2 regions of the Levilactobacillus parabrevis genome follow, and region 2 is predicted to be linked to the other one. Evidence: predicted binding sites of a transcription regulator. Region 2 holds the regulator's gene; the other holds the start of a gene.
What was found. Region 2 encodes LexA, which represses DNA repair genes until DNA is damaged. Its sites were predicted from a motif close to CNAACANNTGTTNG; they were not measured.

Region 1 (9,898 bases), 170 kb from region 2:
TTGTGCCATGAGCGTGCCTCCTTATTTTTGATCTGGGAATAGTTGTTGAAAGTCGTGGTAGCCATTCTTTTCGAGTTGATCGGCCGGAATAAACTTGAGGGCTGCCGAGTTAATGCAGTAACGCAAGCCCCCCGCTTCCTGTGGCCCATCGTTAAAGACGTGGCCGAGGTGGGACTGGGCATCGCTACTGCGAACTTCCTGCCGTACCATCCCAAATGAATGATCGGTATTTTCCTTGACGTTTGCTGCATCGATTGGCTTGGTAAATGAGGGCCAGCCGCAGCCCGCATCGTACTTGTCGGTCGAACTGAACAACGGCTGACCACTGACAACGTCCACATAAATACCAGGTTCATAGAAAGCATCGTATTGGCCGGTGAACGCGGGTTCCGTTGCGGCGTTCTGGGTAACCGCATATTCTTCGGTCGTCAAGCGCGCCTTTAAATCTGCCTGAGAGTCTTCCTGTTTCATTGAGATTCCTCCAATCAATTGTGCACAACTATTTACTTATTTCCAGTTTACGACTCTTTGGCTAAAAGGCAATTAATTTGCCTAAATATGATCAATGCGGGTCATGATGAATGTATGATTGGGTAGCCTGTCTCTTCACCTGAGTTGCTGAATTGCTGCCTCACCCGTTTAGCTATTTAGCGGCCAATCTAAAAAGCGCCGACTCAAGATTGAGCCGACGCTTATCTTCTATTCTACTTTGTATTGGCTAGCTTGCCTGCCCAGCCGGTGTTTGGTAACGTTCCTTGACGCCATTGATATCAACTTGTTGAATACCGACTGACCGATTCTCGTAGTACATCACGCTGTGCTTTGATGGGTTGTGAGCGAGCCCCATAGCGTGTCCCAGCTCGTGTTCGGCAACGTGGGTGTCATCCGATCGGGAATAACCGTAGTTGTGTAACAGTTCTGGGTTTAACTCAGAATTGATCTTAAACAGATAATTATGCCGGGCCCAAAACTCCGTTAACCCAACGTCCCTTCCTAACTGCTGCGATTCACTGGGTGTTGCTGTCGTCAGCTTAATCTGAGCTGCCTTGGCTGACGCGAGCTTGAACGTAAAGGCCCCAGTCTTGTTCCACGCCCGAATGGCCGAACGCCAAATCCGTTGATAGTAAGCCGATTTGGTAGTAATTGCGTAGGTCGCATGATTCGTGACAAACCTTTCAGGTCCAAACGGTGTTGTGGACGCTGCCAACGCCACAGCACCACCGATTTGGCTGACAAAAAGACCAATCGTAACCACAACCATCACGATTTTTCGATACCAAGCACTTCTTGTCATGCAAAATTCCCTCTCTCTTACAGGGAATATGCCTGACGGCTACCATCGGCCCGTATTATATGCGGGTTGCCAAAGAGTTGCGACAAAAACGCTCCGCGAAGATTAAATTTCTTCGCGGAGCGTTCCAATTTATTGTAAATTCACCGAATTAAGCGTTAAAGGCATCGGTCAATGGTGGCACAACTTGCTTCTTCCGAGAAACCACACCAGGTAAGCTGGCACGGTTGTTTTCGAGTTTAGCATTGAAGGCTTTTTCAACGACGTCCTTAGGTTCACCGGCAACGATGAGTTCGGAATCGCTGTTCAAGACGTTGGTTGCCAAGGTAATGAATAGGTCATAGCCATCAGCAGCAATTTCAGCGTTCATTTCCTTTTCCAAGCCAGCTTGACGGGAGATAACGTCGTCTAAGTCAACCGTGTTGATTTGACCGATTCGAACGTTGTGACCGTTCATTTCGAAGGACTTGGCATCGCCATCGATCAGTTCCTTATCGCTCTTAGCGGCCAAGTTAGTTCCAGCCTTTAACATCGCAATACCGTAGCTTTGAACGTCGATGTCAGCAATTTCAGCCAAGGCACGAACGGCTTCGCGGTCCTTGTCCGTCGTCGTTGGGGATTGTAATAACAGCGTGTCGGAGATGATTGCAGAAAGCATCAATCCGGCCAACTTAGCTGGAATTTCAATCTTAGATTCGTCGAACATTTCAGTCAAGATGGTGCTGACACAACCCACTGGTTCTGCCCGGTAGTACAAGGGAGCGTCCGTGTGGAAGTTAGCAATCCGGTGATGGTCAACGACGAAGGTGACTTGAACCTTGTCTAAATCACTCACACTTTGTTGGGCTTCGTTGTGGTCCACCAACATTACTTGGTCAACTTCGTTTGAAACCGTTTTAACGACCCGTGGTGCTGGTTCGTCAAAGTGGTTCAACACGTAGTTGGTTTCCATGTTAGGTTCGCCCAAGGCAACGGCTTCAACGTCGTAACCGCGCTGCGTTTGGTAGTAGGCAAAAGCCTTGGCAGCCACAATGGCGTCCGTATCAGGATTTTGGTGACCGAAAATTAATGCTTTACTCATTGGTAAAAAACTCCCTTAATCAATAAATTTTTTGTTTAAATTTACTTGTTACGCAATTGTTTGAGGCGCGAAATGTAATCGTCGGCATGCAAGTACCGGTCAAACTGCGCGAGAAAGTGGCTGATCCGTGGAATCTCCGCTTTGCCCTTGCGAAAAACAAAGGCCAAATCAAAGCGAATATTAGGATCAAAGTGTGCCGTCCAGGTCTCTGGCAGGTCATCCTGACCAACCATAAACGAGTTAGGCAACGCCGTCGACGCGCCAGTCTGCATTGAGAAATGCAACAGTTGCGTTGGCGTTGTGAAGTTGGCGACCCCCTTAGGGAAATCAGCCAATTGATTCTTGTAGGCCTCGTGAATCGTCTGATTCAGATAGTACCCATCCGGATACATTGCCCACACGTTAGCCGTGGTGTCCTTGAACTTGATCCGGTGTTTCTTGGCCAATTGTTCGTCGTGATGGATAAACAACAGGTCATCCGAAATAATCTTCTTGGACTCGTATGGCTTCCAATTCTTAATGGAGTCATCGGGCAAGTACATGATCGCCAAGTCAATCTTATTATTTTCCAACCGCTCCCAAATTTCCTTCCGAGTTAGCATGTGGAAGGAAATCTTAAGCTCAGGATTGTTTTGGTAAGACAGAATGGCGAAGTCTTCAAAGACAGCGTCCTCGACCGAAGCCAAGAGACCAATGTTGATTTCCCCCTGAGTGGCACTAGTGGATTGCTGAATCTCATCCGTGGCCTGGTTCAGGATGGCATAAATCTTATGCGTGGCATCCAACATCGTGTAGCCGGCGTCTGACAACCGGAGCTTTTTCCCGACTGAATAGAATAGCGGTGCCCCCACCGTTCGTTCTAACTTCTTAATCTGTTGGGTCAAAGCTGGTTGGGTAATCCCCAAAATTTGAGCAGCCTGCGTATAATTCATGGTTTCTGCGAGTTGCAGAAAATACGTCAGGGTTTTAGAAGAAAAGATGCTTTCTTGTTTCGTCTTCATCCGCGTTTACTCCTTATGACTGGCGTGACGAACCGTCTAGCCGACAACTACGTCAGCCTAATAGTAACTATTAATCTCTATAATAGGCTGTTTTGGATGAAAGCGCAACGATTACAGCTTGCAAATCCCCTCACAGCCGCCCGAGGCCACTTAAATACCATCAAAATACGATGGCCTTAGTTTCGCGGATCGCCCATGAAACTTGTGGTTAATCCAGCACCAATTCGGCTGGTTTAACACGGAGCGAGACGGGAGTACCTTCCACGTCGGTATCGACCACGAATGACCCATTCGAATAGCGGCCACTCAGTGGATGTTCCATTGGTAAGACGTCGTGCGTCCGTTCGCGGCTGGTCATGATTTCCAGGGGCGGATTACCTGCTGGAATCGTCATGAAGTCGACGACCCGGTGTGGATCGCGCTTCAATTCGCGAAGCACGATGACCCCACGACGAGCGCGACTCGTCACAGAGATTTCTTTCATCGCGAGGCGCTTGAAGCCCCCACGTTGGGTAATCAACGCAATCGTATCGTTATCGGCAACTAAGGCCAGGTTAACGACCTCATCATCATCACGAAGATCCATGGCACGAACCCCCGTGGTCCGAGCACCATTGATGGAAACTTCATCGACGGCATAACGGAGTGCGTATCCATTCTTGGAAATCAGCAGGATTCCCTTGTCAACGGGTTCCGTCAGGTACTTCACCTGGACAACTCGGGCATCATCGTGCTTGAGTTTCTCGTAAACTGCAGCACGACTCTTGTAGGTTCGACCAGGTGTCAGGTCACTGAAGGCCGTCTGTTTAACGTAACCATCGCTCGTCGCAATTAAGAAACGTCCTGGCTCCTTCAGCGTCTTAAAGGCGAAGGTGGCGACAATTTCTTCATCGCTGGCTAAGCCAATGGTTTGTGAAATGTGTTCACCAGTTTCCTTCCACTTCACATCGCTGATCTCGTGAACGGGTCGGTAAATCAGATTTCCCTTGCTGGTAAACATCATCAGGTGGTCTAACGTGCTGAGCTTTTCCATAAAGATTGGATAATCTTCATCCTTCAACCCGTTGTCCTCGGGGTCCGAAGCTGTGTAGGACCGAACACCGGAGCGCTTTAGGTAACCGTCATGACTGACTAAAACGACGACATCCTCATCAGCGACCGTCACCGTTGTCTTGATCTTCAGGTCTTCGATCTTATCCTGAATCTCGGTCCGCCGGGGGTTCCGATAGTTCTTGGCAACATCCTTCAACTCTTTACGCAGAACCGCGTTAAGGGTCTTAGGCTCAGCCAAGATCTTGTGATCCTGTTCGATAGCTGCGGATAATTTATCCGATTCAGCCTGGAGCTGGGTCACATCGGTGTTGGTCAACCGATACAGTTGCAGAGCCACGATGGCGTCCGCTTGCTTTTCAGAGAAATCATAGGCACTGACCAGATTGTCTCGCGCATCACGCCGGTCCTTGCTGGCCCGGATGGTCGCAATGACTTGATCCAGGATGGACAGCGCTTTAATCAGCCCGATAACGATGTGTTGCCGGTCCAAGGCTTTTTGTAGCTCGTATTTGGTACGCTTCGTAATGACGTCGCGTTGGTGTTCCAGGTAAGCTGTCAGAATCGTCTTGAGACCCACGTGCTCTGGTCGCATGTGATTAATCGCGACCATGTTGAAGTTGTAGGTGATTTGTAATTCTGTATTTTTAAATAAGTAGTTTAGAACCCCTTGCGCATCAGCATCACGCTTCAGTTCAATAGCGATCCGTAATCCGTCCCGGTCGGTTTCGTCCCGCACTTCAGCGAGGCCTTCGACCTTTTTGTTGAGGCGAATTTCATCGATCTTTTTGACCAGCTGGGCCTTGTTCACTTCGTAAGGAATTTCAGTCACAATAATCTGACTCTTACTCCCACGTAAAGGTTCGATTGACGTCTTGGAACGGACGACGACACGACCACGACCGGTCTCATAGGCCTTGACGATGCCGTCCTTGCCTTGAATAATTCCACCGGTAGGAAAGTCGGGTCCCTGAACAAATGACATCAGCTCTTCCAACGTCGCCTTAGGATGACTTAACAGGTAGACCAAGGCATCCACGACTTCGCCCAAGTTGTGCGGTGGAATCTCCGTGGCATAACCGGCCGAAATCCCGGTCGATCCGTTGACCAGTAAGTTGGGGAAACGAGCCGGTAAGACCGTTGGCTCGTATTCGGTATCATCGAAGTTGAGCACCATTTCAACCGTGTCTTTATCGATATCCCGTAACATTTCACCGGCTAATTTGCTCAGTCGAGCTTCGGTATACCGCATGGCAGCGGCTGGATCACCGTCCATTGACCCGTTGTTCCCGTGCATTTCAACGAGGGGTTCGCGGACCTTCCAGTCCTGGCTCATCCGGGTCAATGCTTCGTAGATGGAACTGTCCCCGTGGGGGTGAAAATTACCCATGACGTTTCCGACTGACTTGGCAGACTTCCGGAAACCCTTATCGTAGGTATTACCATCTTTATTCATGGCAAACAGGATTCGCCGTTGAACGGGTTTCAAACCGTCTCGAATATCAGGCAGTGCCCGTTCCTGGATGATGGATTTAGAGTACCGGCCAAACCGATCGCCCATAACTTCTTCCAAAGTTAGTTCCTGAATTTTTTGTCCTTCACTCACGAATTATGTGCTCCTTTCACCGGTTAGTTATCCGCTGGATCCGTTGGTTCTGCGGATTCTAGCAGACTGGTATTGTCGTCCTCTAACGTAAATTGGACGTTATTTTCGATCCATTTCCGGCGCGGTTCAACCTTGTCACCCATCAACGTGGTGACCCGGCGTTCGGCCAAAGCGGCGTCATCAATCTGAACGCGGATCAGCGTCCGATTGTCAGGATCCATGGTGGTATCCCACAGCTGTTCGGCGTCCATTTCACCTAACCCCTTAAATCGTTGCAGGTTGTAACCGTGGTTCTTGATGAGCTTAGTCTTTTGGTCGAGTTCGTCATTAGTCCAGGCGTACTCGATGGTCGACTTCTTGCCGGTCGTCTTAATGCGATACAGTGGTGGCAGGGCAATGTAGACCCGGCCAGCATCGATCATCGGCCGCATGTACTTGTAGAAGAAGGTTAACAACAGAATTTGAATGTGCGCCCCATCGTCATCGGCATCGGTCATGATGATAATTTTATCGTAGTTGGCGTCCGCAATATTAAATTCGGCCCCAACACCAGCACCAATCGTGTAGATCATGGTGCTGATTTCTTCGTTTTTCATAATGTCAGGTAGCTTAGCCTTTTCAGTGTTCAGCACTTTCCCCCGTAATGGCAGGATAGCTTGGAACTTCCGGTTACGGCCTTGCTTAGCGGAACCCCCGGCAGAATCCCCTTCGACTAAGAATAATTCGTTCTTGGCAGAATTTTTGGATTGTGCAGGCGTTAGCTTACCGGAGAGCAGGCGTTCATGCTTCTTGTGCCGCTTACCGTTCCGGCTTTCATCACGGGCCTTCCGGGCAGCTTCTCGTGCTTGACGAGCTTGCGTTGACTTACGGATCAACATTTTCCCGAAGTCTCCGTTTTCCATCAGATAATAGCCCAGTTGTTCACTAATAATGCTATCAACAGTGGCCCGAGCTTCCGGTGTTCCCAGCTTTTCCTTGGTCTGTCCTTCGAATTGCAACAGATTTTCGGGAATTCGCAGTGAAATCACGGCGGACAGCCCTTCACGGACATCAGTTCCTTCGAGGTTCTTATCGCGATCCTTGAGAAGACCGACTTTCCGTGCGTACTCGTTGAAGGCCTTAGTCCACCCACTACGCATACCCACTTCATGGGTGCCTCCATCTTTGGTCCGCACGTTGTTGACGAAGGATAGGAGGTTTTCGGTGTAGCCGTCGTTGTATTGGGCAGCGACTTCGACCTCGATACCGTCCTTCTTGCCATCAAAGTACATCACGTCACCGAGGGTATCCTTGTCTTCGTTAAGGTAGCTAACGAACTCCTTGATCCCATCTTCGAAGTGGTACTCTTCGGCCTTTTCTTGGCCTTCACGTTCATCGGTCAGTGTAATCTTGACACCCTTGAGCAGGAAGGCCGATTCACGGAGCCGTTCTGCGAGCGTATTAAAGTTATAGACGGTCGTTGTGAAGATTTCACTATCCGGCTTAAAGGTTAGCGTGGTCCCGTTATGAGCCCGCGTATTACCCTTCTTTTCCAGAGTGCCTTGGGGATGGCCCCCCTTGGCAAATTTTTCCTGGTACCGAACGCCATCACGTACGATGGTTACGGTCAATGAGCTAGAGAGTGCGTTGACCACGGAAGCCCCCACCCCGTGGAGCCCACCAGAGGTCTTGTAGCCGCCTTGGCCAAACTTACCCCCGGCATGGAGCACCGTTAAAATAACTTCAGGTGTTGGAATACCGGACGCGTGCATGCCCACGGGCATACCCCGACCATGATCGACGACGGTAATACTGTTGTCCTGGTGGATGGTAACGTTGATTTCCTTACCGTATCCGGCCAGAGCTTCATCAACGGCGTTATCGACAATTTCGTAGACCAGGTGGTGGAGCCCCCGGCCGTCAGTGGAGCCGATATACATCCCAGGACGTTTACGGACAGCTTCCAATCCCTCCAAGACTTGGATGGAGGAATCGTCATATTTAGGTTTTGCTTTCGCCATGCGTAAATCCCCTTTACTTTTACTAGATTTAAAATTGCTTTTACGATACCCTTTAGTTTACCCTAATACGAACGTATGTTCAAATGAATCGTACAAATCGCATGAGGTGGGTTTTCAGTAACCACATTATCATACCACAGGAAACTAAAAGCTGGCTAGTTTCCTGATATAATTGGCGTAATGCGTAAAACATGCTAAAATATAGAGCAGCTTATTAGTGACGGCCGCTACCTCAGTGAGGGCGGTCGTCGGGAGAAAGAGCGGAGGAATTACGCGTGAAATTAATTGGGTTACTCATTGTGGCCTACCTCCTGGGGGCCATTCCAAATGGTGTCTGGGTGGGTAAGACCTTCTTCCATACCGACATTCGCCAGTCTGGCTCCGGTAATATTGGGACGACCAACACTTACCGGGTCCTCGGGCCGTATGCCGGGACGGTTGTGATGGTCCTTGATATTGCGAAAGGCACGGTGGCTACACTGCTTCCCACTTGGGGACACGTGACCACGATCTTTGGCACCGCGACGCCCCTCTTATTCGGGCTGTTTGCGGTTCTTGGCCACACTGTATCCGTCTTTGACCACTTCAAGGGTGGTAAGGCGGTGGCCACTTCAGCGGGGATGCTACTGGCATACAACCCGTTAATGTTTGTGATTGCGGCCGGACTATGGGTCAGCCTGATCTATTGGACCAGTATGGTTAGTCTCGCCAGCATGATTGCCTTTTCGTTGATTACCCTGATCTCGTTAGGGTTTCACGATTGGTATCTGACAGGAATCGCCTTTATTCTGACGGTGTTCGTCTTCTACCGTCACCGGACCAATATTAGTCGGATCAAAAATGGGACAGAGTCACTGGTGCCATTTGGTCATGGCTACCAGAAGCGCCACGCTAAATAGGATACCGAAGGCTCTCAACGACAATTGTCGCTGGGAGCCTTTTTCTTATGGTTTGAAAGCTATGGCTAAACATTGTTGCCTGCGGCAGCCAGCCATTCCGCCTGTTGTGGGGGAACGCCTACAGCCAAGGAGCGGCCTTGCAACGCCGCCACGGCTGGCTGCCTCCGACTAAAATAACGTTTAACTATAGCTTTAACCGAACCATCGTTGGGAGTATCAGTTAGTTCTGTTGCTGACCATGCAATCGTGATACCGAAGACTATCTTACGGGTGTCAACCGTATCTAGGCGAAATCCCGGGTATTCGCAATCGACTGTTTTCAGCTGCCTAGAAGTAAGTAATCTGATAACTCGCCTTAAAGGAATCCTTACCAGCCAGCTTCTGAATGGCGACCTTTGACTCCAAGTCACCCGTGGCTTGGACGTCGTCTGCTAGGCCCCACCATGGTTCTAAGCACACGAACGGTGCTTGCTTGGGGTACGGTGACCAGATGCCCAGATACGGGGCGGCGACCGTTAAGGCGATACCGTGATCGTCTGAGGGCGTGCTGAGCATGACCGTCGTTTCATGGTTGTCGAGCGTCAGCACCTGAGCGTCATGGTCGAACAAGTCGTGCTTTAATGACAACGGCTGGTGCAGGTCTAGCGGCACAGAATGCTTCGTATCGCTGTACGGCCCGACTAGTGGCACGCGTTGATAGGTCTGCTTGGGTGAAACGGTCACGTTATAGTCAGTAAAGTCGGCTAATGCGCCACCAAATGGCACGTTGAATCCGGGATGCGCGCCGAACGAGAAGGCCATGGCCTCATCGGTAGGATTCGTCACCGTCGCGTTGACCTTGAGCTGGTGATCGACCAGTTCATAGGACAGCGTCAGGATGAAGTCTTGTGGATACAACGCCTTGGTTTCATCATCGGCCGTTAATTCCAGACTGACCTGAGTGTCGGTCTGATCGATGACCGTGAATTCA
Region 2 (9,898 bases):
ACAATCGACCCAATGAAGAACCACTTATACGGTGCCGCAAACTTCAGCAGGCGTTTGATGACCGTCCACTGTTCCTTGGTCGTCATGCTATGGGCCCATGCCGATTCGTGCTTATCAGTCATCACTAACGCCTCCCTTCACTTGCGTCTCTAATTGTTGTTGATCAAACATCCGTTGGTACCACCCGCGAGCCGCCATTAATTGCGCGTGCGTGCCGCGCTCGACGACCTCACCGTGATCGAGCACCAAGATTTCATCGGCCCCCATTACGGAGCTCAACCGGTGCGCGGAAATGATGGTCGTCTTGTTGGCCCGTTCGGCCTTCAGGTTCGCCAAAATTTCGGCCTCGGTCTCAGCATCGACGGCCGACAAGGCATCATCCAAGATCAGCAGCTCCGGATTGATCAGAAGGGCGCGCGCAATGGCCATCCGTTGCCGTTGCCCACCAGATAAGGAGATTCCTTCCTCACCCACTTGGGTATCGTAGCCCTCAGGCAACTGCGCAATCTGACCCGACAAGTCGCTCTTAGCTGCGGCCGCTTCGACCTCTGCTTGAGTCGCTTCTGGTCGGGCAAAGCGAATGTTTTCGAAAATATTTGAGGAGAAGAGGAAACTCTCCTGAGGGACGTAGCCGATAGCGGGTAAGTAACTATCCAGCGCATAATCCTTGATGGGATGGCCGCCGAATTGAATCTCACCATCGTAGGCGTCAAACTCCCGCAGAATCAATTTCATAATCGTTGATTTACCAGCGCCGACCCGTCCCACGATTCCAAGGGTCTTACCCGCCTGCAAGTCAAAGTCAATCCGCTGGAGACTGGCTCCGGCATCATCGGGATAGTCAAAACGATTGACGTGGTAACTCAACGTCCCGGTTGGGCGCGTCTTCAAACCGTTGACTCGGTCAATAATGTGGGTCTTCTGGTTCAACAGTTCCATGACCCGGTCATAACTGGCGTTCCCCCGTTCCATGGTATTGAACAGCATCCCCACGGCGAACATCGGCCAGACCATCATCGCTAAATAGCTGATAAAGGAGACCAAGTTCCCAATGGTGATGACGTTGTGGGTCACAAACAAGCCGCCGAGCACGATGGTCGCCACGTAGGATAATGAGATCACCAACGTAATTGCCGGATCAAACAACGAGTCTAACCGGTTCACGCGCCGGTTGATCTTAATCGTCCGCGCAACCTGGCTATCGAAATCGGCCACGTCGGCATCTTCTTGTCCTAAGGCCTTAATGACCTTGATACCGCTAATACTTTCCTGAGCCTTGTTGTTCAGACGTGAGAAAGCCGCCTGTGACGCCCCAAAGGCCCGGTGAATCCGTTGCCCGAGGAACCACGAGATGACGGCAAGAAAGGGAAATGGAATGATGGCAATCAAAGTAAGCCGCCAATCGATCAACGCCATCATGGCGATCAGGGTCGTGCCCCCAGTAATGATGGCATCGGCGAACTGGAGAATCCCCCCACCAGCCACCCGTTGTACGGCTTCCAAGTCATTGGTCGCGTGGGCCATTAGATCCCCCGTCCGGTAATGTTGGTAGAATTCGCGATCCATCACCATAAAGTGACTGAACAGCCGATTCCGTAAAAGTTGTTCCAGGTGAGCAGCGCCCCCCCAGATGGCGTTACGCCACATATAGCGCGTGGCGTACTGCCCCAAGGCAGCTAGGGTAACCAAACCCAAATCGATGGCTAAGAGCCGCCCGGTCATGGTCTGCCCGTGAATGCCGTCAACCATGTTCCCAATGATTCGCGGCGGAATAATAGCAATGATGGCCGTTAGAATCAAGCCAATGATGCCGACTAGATACGTTCGCCATTCTAGACGAAAGTACCAAGCCAATTTACGAAAGATACTCACGAACGTCCCTCCTTTAAGATTAAAATATGATTAAATTGTAACAGACTTTCCAATTTTACAGAAATTAAATAAAAATGCAAACAAAAAAACTCGCCTCCATGGAAACTGGAAGCGAGTCGTCAGTAAAACCCGATCTACTTTTTGTTGTGTGATTGTTGTTGCATCGCATTCATCATTTGATGTAACTTCCGTTGAGATGGTTTTTGTCCCATTTGCAACATCATAGCACGCAGTTGATCTTCGTTAATTGGCGGATTGTCTTTCAGGTAGTTTTCCATGTACTTCCGGGCACCGAAGAAGCCTCCAGCAGCACAGCCAAGGCCGACAACGATGACGATAATGATCCAGATCCAAGTTGACAAGGTATTCCCCTCCTTTATAAAGTCATTCAGTTTACAATTTTACACAAACTTAACGCAAAATAAAAGAGCGAATCCATTAAAAAGACTCGCTCTCGCAATTAATTGTCCCGCAAACCCTTTTCACGTTGGATATTACGGACCTTTTCTGGCGTAACTTCCTTACCGCTTTTATCGTAAACCTGCATCATTTCGACCTGACTCTTAAAGCTGGCCCGGAATAACTTCAGGTACTTCTTCCGTAAGGTTGCCCGTTCCGCCGTTTCAGCAGGGGTGAGGCCTTCACTTGTTTTGGCCTTGTGGGCCAGTTCGTTGATGCGAACTAATAAGGTGTCCATCGTTTCTTCAGCCATGAACAATCCTCCTTTAAGTTTATTTTTGAATTTGGGTCATTACGCAGCCGCGATTTCAACATCGACCGGCCGCTTGATTCCCACGTCACATTCCAAATGAAACTTTGACGATCATTGCCGTCGCCATTTCAAGACAAGCCCTATCATATCAGGGTTAATTTCAAATTTCAATTATCCGGCCGCAAACAACACGATTTTAGCGAATCACTCGCGCCTTTAGGCGAAAAAAAGATGTCGTCCAAAATAATCAACCTCCGCCAGCACCTCTGTTCGCCGCAACACTAGCGATAACTAATTGGCTGGTAATCCCGCAACAGCAACGTTTGTCGATTGACTATCTGCATAATCTCGCCAACCCATAGCGTCACAAATATATTAATGCCTGAATTTACCCGAACATCTGTTTGAAAACGCCGGAAACCTATGCTACACTATGGTTAAACTATACTACGAATGACGAACGAGGTGGCAGAAAAAATGAGTAAAGCTTCTGAAAGTAAACAGTTAGCCGTCCTACGCTTCATTTGGGAACGGGTCAACGAAAAAGGGTATCCGCCGACTGTCCGTGAGATTGGCGAAGCCGTCTCTCTCTCCTCAACCTCTACGGTGCACGGCCACATCGCCCGCCTAGAAAAGAAGGGCCTGTTGACGAAGGACCCGACAAAACCACGGGCCTTAGAAGTTACCCCCGCCGGATTAGAAGAACTGGGTGTTCACGAACAACAGACCCGAATTCCCGTTTTGGGTACGGTCACGGCCGGAGAACCCATCCTGGCCGTTCAGGAAGCGACCGACTACTTCCCAGTTCCCCCAGAATTCGAACGCGACGATGATCAACTCTTCATGTTGACCATTCGCGGCGAGAGTATGATCAACATTGGCATTCTCAATGGCGATCAGGTCATTGTCCGCCGGCAGCAAAATGCCGATAATGGTGATATCGTGATTGCCATGACGGAAGAAAATGAAGCCACGTGCAAGCGTTTCTTCAAGGAAGCCGATCACTTCCGGCTACAACCAGAAAATGATACCATGGCGCCAATCATCCTCAATAACGTTAGCATCTTAGGTAAAGTTGTTGGCCTGTTCCGCGATGACGTCCACTAACTTTAGACTTAAAACGGCTCCCCGTCACTGACGAGAAAGCCGTTTTTATTTGTTCAACTTATTTAAGTGTGCTTTAGATCACTTTACCGTGGTAATGACTTTCAGGTAAGGTCGAAAAGTCGTAGGCCGCCAGAGCTTCAGCTTCCTGAACGTAAGCGTGCAGGCCCTCAGCAATCATCAGGTTCAACGTGGTATCCTTCTCGTGAAGAATCACTACCGGCTTCTTGCTGTGAAAGGCGTAGCCAATTTCGAATGCCGTTCCAGAATCCACCTGGTCATCAACAAAGTCGACCATACCAACCACAACGTCGGCTTGATCAATCTGGCTCACGTCCATTTGGAATGTTTGTGTTGCCCATTCAGGTGTCCCCATTGTTAATCCAGGAATCTCGCTCTTCCGGGGGCTGAAGAAGTTTGTTACGCGGGGGTTAGCGGCTAAGGCCTGTTCCACCCGTTCAATCCGTGAAATCTGCTCATCATCAAAGAATGGTCCTGCTAAATAAACGTTGGTCACACTAATCTCCTCATTTCTATCTTATGTGTTTTATATTATACCGGAAAGGTTAACTATTAGCGACTACATTTTGATTAATATTCGGTTATAAAATGTTGTGGGTCCCTAATTTAATTAATTTGTTAATATTATTCGAGTTTAACGGTTCCAGGTAACCCCTTTCACGATATAATTGTTTCATGCTATACTGAAAGCAACAGAAATTGGGGGGATTCATCATGATTCTTGGATTTGCCATTATGGGCGGTCTAATCACAATAATTGCGGCGTTTTCACTCGCCACGGCAATTCAACACGGTGACTCAAAGGTTGGCTCGATTATCCTAATGACGCTGGCCCTCTTGGGAACCGTCTTCGCCATTTGGAAGTTGCCCTACTGGTCTCAGGACAACGCACCGGCGACTCACACGGCTAAGCAGAGTCAGATCAGTTCACAGTCGGGCAAAGCCTTCTCAGCCAGTTCAAGTGGTGTGACTCAGGCCGACAACGAACAAAGTGTTAAGCAACAGTTGGCAAAGGCCCTGACAAAGTTGGGGGACGTCACCTTTGATAAGTCCAGCAAGACCTACACACTGACGGTCACCAACAGTGATCTGAAGCAGACGATTGCGGCGCTGAATAAGAAGCCGAGCTTGGCCAAGCAAGCTAAGTGGCCCCGCTTCGTCACGAACTTCACTAAGACTAGTGGCTCGCTGGAAAAATCGCTGGGTAAGGGCTATACCTTGCAGATCAGAGTGGGTAAGCAATCTCCTGTCCTGGTATTTAAGGACGGTTACGTCGTTAAAAATCAATTTGAATAAACCAAACGCTCCGCATCTTAAGAAAGGTGTGGAGCGTTTTTTTAAATTGGATCATACAAAATGCTATTGTTCGCGGTATTGACGCTGCTGGTTTCGCCGACCAGCGAGGTAGTACTGGGCGGTCTCTTCACCCACTGGCAGTTGGACATCGCGGCTGTCATTGCTCAACTGGGCGCGATAAATGTCTTCGTATTCAGCGACACTCACCCGTTTGCGCTGGGCAAGTAACGTTGTCAGGGTGGCATCATCGAATCCTTGTTGATAGTTGGGTTGGAGTATGCCACTAAAGAATTCCCCTTCGGCACCGGAACCATAACTGAAGAACCCTAGACGCGTTCCCGATGCCAACTGCCCATGCCGAAGCAGTGACAATAGACTGAGATACAGTGAGCCAGTGTAGAGATTACCCACGTTTCGGTTATCTTCCTGACTAGCCTCAAAGGCCGCTTTCAGGCTTTCCTGTTGGTCTGGTTGGGCTTCGGGCAGGATCTGGCGAAGACCCTTGCGCCCCATCTTAGTAAATGGTAAATGAAAAACAAAGGCGCTAAAGTCTGCAATGGTGCGATCGGTTTGCTGCTGATAATCAGCCCAGACTGTCTTGAAGAAGTCGAGGTAAACGTTGGTGGAGTATTTACCATCAACCAGAGCTTCGGTCCGGTAGGTTGGCCGCCAGAAATCCATCACGTCTTCGGTGTGATAACTGCTGACCCCGTCCAACGCCAGAATTTGCGGATTGGCCGTCACCAACATAGCAACCGCGCCACCACCCTGAGTCACTTCACCTGCCGTGCGCAGACCGTACCGCGCCACATCAGCCCCAATAACCAGCACTTTGGCCTGAGGATGGACTCGAACGTAATCGGCGGCTAGTTGCAAGCCAGCTGTGGCTCCGTAACAAGCCTGCTTCAATTCAATCGCTCGCGTCTGTGGTGACAATCCAAGTAGATGTGCGAGGTAGACAGCACTGGCTTTAGAGTTATCGATACCCGACTCCGTCCCAAACAGAACCATTGCCACCTCAGCCTTTAGAGCGGGCGTCAGAATCTGACTGGCGGCATTGGCAGCCATCGTCACAATGTCTTGTGTCGGCGGAATAACAGCCTGCTTCGATTGACCGATTCCAATCAAATATTTATTGGGGTCCTCTCCCCGCACAGTGGCCAATTCGGCCATATCTAGATACAAGTCTGGCGTGTAGAACCCGATTTTATCAATACCAACACTCACAGTCATCAGTTATTTCCTCCTACGTTAGGCTTTATGTATTATACAACTCTAGTGTTACATCGTTGTTCAGGGGTGTTCATGCCGTCTAGTGTGTCAAATTAGTGAACAACCCCAAACATTTCGCTAACTTTCATTGTACTACACCGTGGTCGTTCACCGATGTTCCCCAATCGAATCTCTAAAAAGTCTTAACCTATTCGACGCAAAAATACTGATATCCACGCTGAACGTTGCCTAAGTTTAGGGGCAACGTTCAGCACAAATATCAGTATTTGTATGTTACAATCTTGTGTGCTCTAGTCTACAACCATAGCCTTTACAGTGGCTTTTTGTATCTAACAATATCTTATAATTTATGATCTTTTAGCTCTTGAAGGACAGACCGCAACTTTTGCTTCGTCTCTGAACTAACTTTAGGATATTGAGGGTTCAGGGCCTGTAACCGATCAATCAAGATGTTGGACACAATCAGCCGGGCCACACCCTTGTCATCAGCTGGAATCAAATACCATGGACTCTTCTTAGTTGCCGTGTTTTCCAGCATCTTGGTATAAGCATCCTGATAATCATCCCAGAAGGCCCGTTCTTGCATATCGCTCGGGACAAATTTCCAGTTCTTGCTAGGCACTTCGATGCGTCGTTCGAACCGGTGTGTCTGTTCATCCTTGGACAGATGCAAGAAAATTTTGATGACTTCAAAGCCTTGATGTCGTAAATATTTTTCATAATTCTTCAAATCATGGTAACGATGATTCCAAAATTTATCATCAACATCCGCCACTGAATTGATGCCTGGTAAATGTTGTGTGGTCAGCATCTCTGGATGGACGTGACTGATCAAGACGTCTTCGTACTGGGAGCGGTTAAAGATCCGAATCTCTCCTCGTGAAGGCAGGGCTTGGTTAACCCGCCACAGAAAGTCATGGGCTAATTGCACGTGAGTCGGCTCCTTGAAGCTGACCACACTCGTCCCAGAGGGATTCAGCCCGCTAAAGACGTGTCGAATCAAGCCGTCTTTCCCGGCGGTATCCATCCCTTGCAGGATCACGATAACCCCGTGCTGCTTCTGAGAATATAGCCGGGACTGCAAGTCACTCAGTGTCGCCACGTTGGCGTCCAATGCACTGTTGATGACGGCCTGATCCGGCCCCTTCTCAACGTGCGTTGCCAACTGCGCTAAATCAATCGATTTCTCACCCGTATAACGATAACTGCTCTCAGTACTCATGCACATCATCTCCTAATATCTTTCACCTTAGCATGCTTGCCTAACGGATTCCAGCGAACACACACACTTTTTGCAAAAGTTGCGGCAAAATCTTCGCGTTCTATTTTCAAGCTTGATATACTGAGGATGTAAACACTTACTTGATCAACGGAGGCCTAGAAGAAATGAAGAAATTTACGGCATATTTTGTGCGTCATGGTCAAACGATGTTGAATCACTACAACAAGGTTCAGGGCTGGATTGACTCCCCCCTTACAGCTAAGGGGCGGGCCGATGCCAAGCGTGCTGGCCAACAGCTCAGTAACATCCCCCTCGCCGCTGCCTACAGCAGTGACTCTGGGCGGGCCATTGAGACGGCGCGAATCGCACTCAGGGAAAATCCAGATAACATGAACATTGTGACTTACCAGTACCCCGAATTTCGTGAACAGTGTCACGGCTACTTTGAAGGCAATGACTTAAATCAGATGTGGCAATTTGTCGGCGCTCAGGTTGGCCTGACTTCCGAATCAAAGGTGCTCGGCACCTACGGCTTGGAAAAAGCGCGGGACCTGATTCACCAAGCGGACTTGTACGGTGAAGCTGAAAGCAATGACATGTTCTGGGAACGACTCGACCGCGGCTTTAACAAGCTACGGGAAAACTCCAAAGATGGCGATCAGGTCATGGTCGTTTCACACGGAATGACGATTCGGTCAATCATCGATCGCTACGCTCCCGATTTGGATGAAGGCATTGCAACCATCAATGGGAGTATCACCAAGCTAGAAATCACCGATGATGACATTCACGTGGATTTCTTCAACAAAACTGATTTTCAATCCTAAACTAATTAGAGGAGGACTACGTCATGAAAAATATTCATCGTTCTATGAGTAACCGGGTCTTCGCCGGCGTCATCGGTGGAATTGCCGATCACTTCGACTGGAATCCCGGTATCGCCCGCCTAATTTTCTTCTTACTGGCAATCACCCCTATCTTCCCCGGAATCATCGTTTACTTGATCCTGTGGATGGTCATGGGTGACCCCGAATAATCGACCAAAAGTCCGAGTAAATTCGGGCTTTTTTCATGCTTAAAAATAAAATAATGAAAACGCTATCAAAATATTCACAATTCGATTGACGTTGCGGAAAGGTTAGTCTACAATTTGAATTAACAACTCGTTATACCCGTTATAACCTGGACGCTTTAAAAAACTCAAGGAGGTTCTCTACCATGGCAAATTCAGAAAAAACTTTAGTATTAGTTAAACCGGATGGTGTTGCGGAAGGACATATCGGAGATATTATTTCACGGCTCGAAAGAAAGCGTTACCAAATCACTGCGCTCAAGGTGGTTAACGCAACAACTGACCAATTAAAGCGGCACTACAGGGAGCAAGTCGAAAAGCCTTACTTCAAGGAAATCGAGACCTACATGCAGGAAGGTCCCCTCGTTGCGATCATCGTGACTGGGACTGACGTGGTTAAAGCTGTTCACAATTTAGCGGGTAAGACGCGGCCTAACGACGCCCAACCCGGAACGATTCGGGGCGACTTTGCCCACGAATACCCAGATGGCATCCTGAGAAACATCGTGCACACCGCTGACAGTCGGGAAAACGCGCACCATGAGATTGCAATCTGGTTCCCAGAACTTGCCGTAGCTGCTCACCAAAAAGTGACGACTAAGGAAAAAGTTGGGGCAAAGTAAGCACACTACAATTGAATGATTAATGTAAACGCTTGGTAAAATTTGCCGAGCGTTTTTTTCTTGTCCACACACCTAACGACATCCTTTTTACGAACACATCTTTTCAAGATGCTTCTCTGCTACCTATCACCAGTAACCGGTTATACTTAAATTACGACAACTAGGCAAAATCTTTACGCATGAATTAGTTCTGTTATATAGGATTCATAAGAAATAAATATATCTGTAATGGTTTTGACTTCTTAACGGACTACACTGTTGTTAATCAGAAAGGAGTTAGCCCTATGAGTGATCTATTTATCAGCTACCAGTCAGCCGATCCATTAGCCCATTCGTTTTACGAGCAACTCTGCGAGTGGGCCCAACGCGACTGGGCGTTTCCCACCATCAGTTTTCATGAACAGCACTTGTCCGCTAAGTTTACTGGGTTGCACGCTGCGGCTATCAAACGCCAGCTCAGAAAAGAAATTAAACGTTCCCACCGGCTTCTGGTCATCATCAGTCGAGAGACCTGGCAATCGGAATGGACCGATTGGGAGATTGCTACGGCCCGTCAAGAAGATAAGCAAGTTTTGGCAGCCAAGTTGGATAGTACCAATATCTCACCGCTCAGCCTGTTAGAGATTGCCCCCGCATGGATTGACCCATTTGATCCCAAAGTTTTAGCGGACGGCGTAATTTAAAAATACGCTTGCAATTATGGTCATTATTGGTAAAATATATGAGTAGTGACTTGGAGAGTT

Region 1: parE (DNA topoisomerase IV subunit B) is a predicted target of LexA. The motif match lies at 8,098-8,111, and genes of this name have one in related genera.

What each region holds. Positions count from the first base shown of each region.
Region 1 is NZ_CP168688.1:1,451,071-1,460,968, reverse strand. It holds gene msrA (peptide-methionine (S)-S-oxide reductase MsrA) at 1-9, opposite strand, end outside; gene msrB (peptide-methionine (R)-S-oxide reductase MsrB) at 22-471, opposite strand; gene ACEPSU_RS06875 (matrixin family metalloprotease) at 719-1,294, opposite strand; gene ACEPSU_RS06870 (manganese-dependent inorganic pyrophosphatase) at 1,443-2,372, opposite strand; gene ACEPSU_RS06865 (LysR family transcriptional regulator) at 2,414-3,373, opposite strand; gene parC (DNA topoisomerase IV subunit A) at 3,582-6,029, opposite strand; gene parE (DNA topoisomerase IV subunit B) at 6,053-8,029, opposite strand; gene plsY (glycerol-3-phosphate 1-O-acyltransferase PlsY) at 8,305-8,928, shown strand; gene ACEPSU_RS06845 (aldose 1-epimerase family protein) at 9,256-9,898, opposite strand, start outside.
Region 2 is NZ_CP168688.1:1,276,570-1,286,467, reverse strand. It holds gene ACEPSU_RS06125 (ABC transporter ATP-binding protein) at 1-122, opposite strand, end outside; gene ACEPSU_RS06120 (ABC transporter ATP-binding protein) at 115-1,872, opposite strand; gene ACEPSU_RS06115 (YneF family protein) at 2,007-2,234, opposite strand; gene ACEPSU_RS06110 (DUF896 domain-containing protein) at 2,333-2,584, opposite strand; gene lexA (transcriptional repressor LexA) at 3,062-3,691, shown strand; gene ACEPSU_RS06100 (nucleoside 2-deoxyribosyltransferase) at 3,765-4,205, opposite strand; gene ACEPSU_RS06095 (hypothetical protein) at 4,424-5,005, shown strand; gene ACEPSU_RS06090 (hydroxymethylglutaryl-CoA synthase) at 5,069-6,238, opposite strand; gene ACEPSU_RS06085 (PPK2 family polyphosphate kinase) at 6,579-7,460, opposite strand; gene ACEPSU_RS06080 (histidine phosphatase family protein) at 7,625-8,287, shown strand; gene ACEPSU_RS06075 (PspC domain-containing protein) at 8,311-8,496, shown strand; gene ndk (nucleoside-diphosphate kinase) at 8,679-9,155, shown strand; gene ACEPSU_RS06065 (TIR domain-containing protein) at 9,440-9,838, shown strand; tRNA gene ACEPSU_RS06060 (tRNA-Ser) at 9,891-9,898, shown strand, end outside.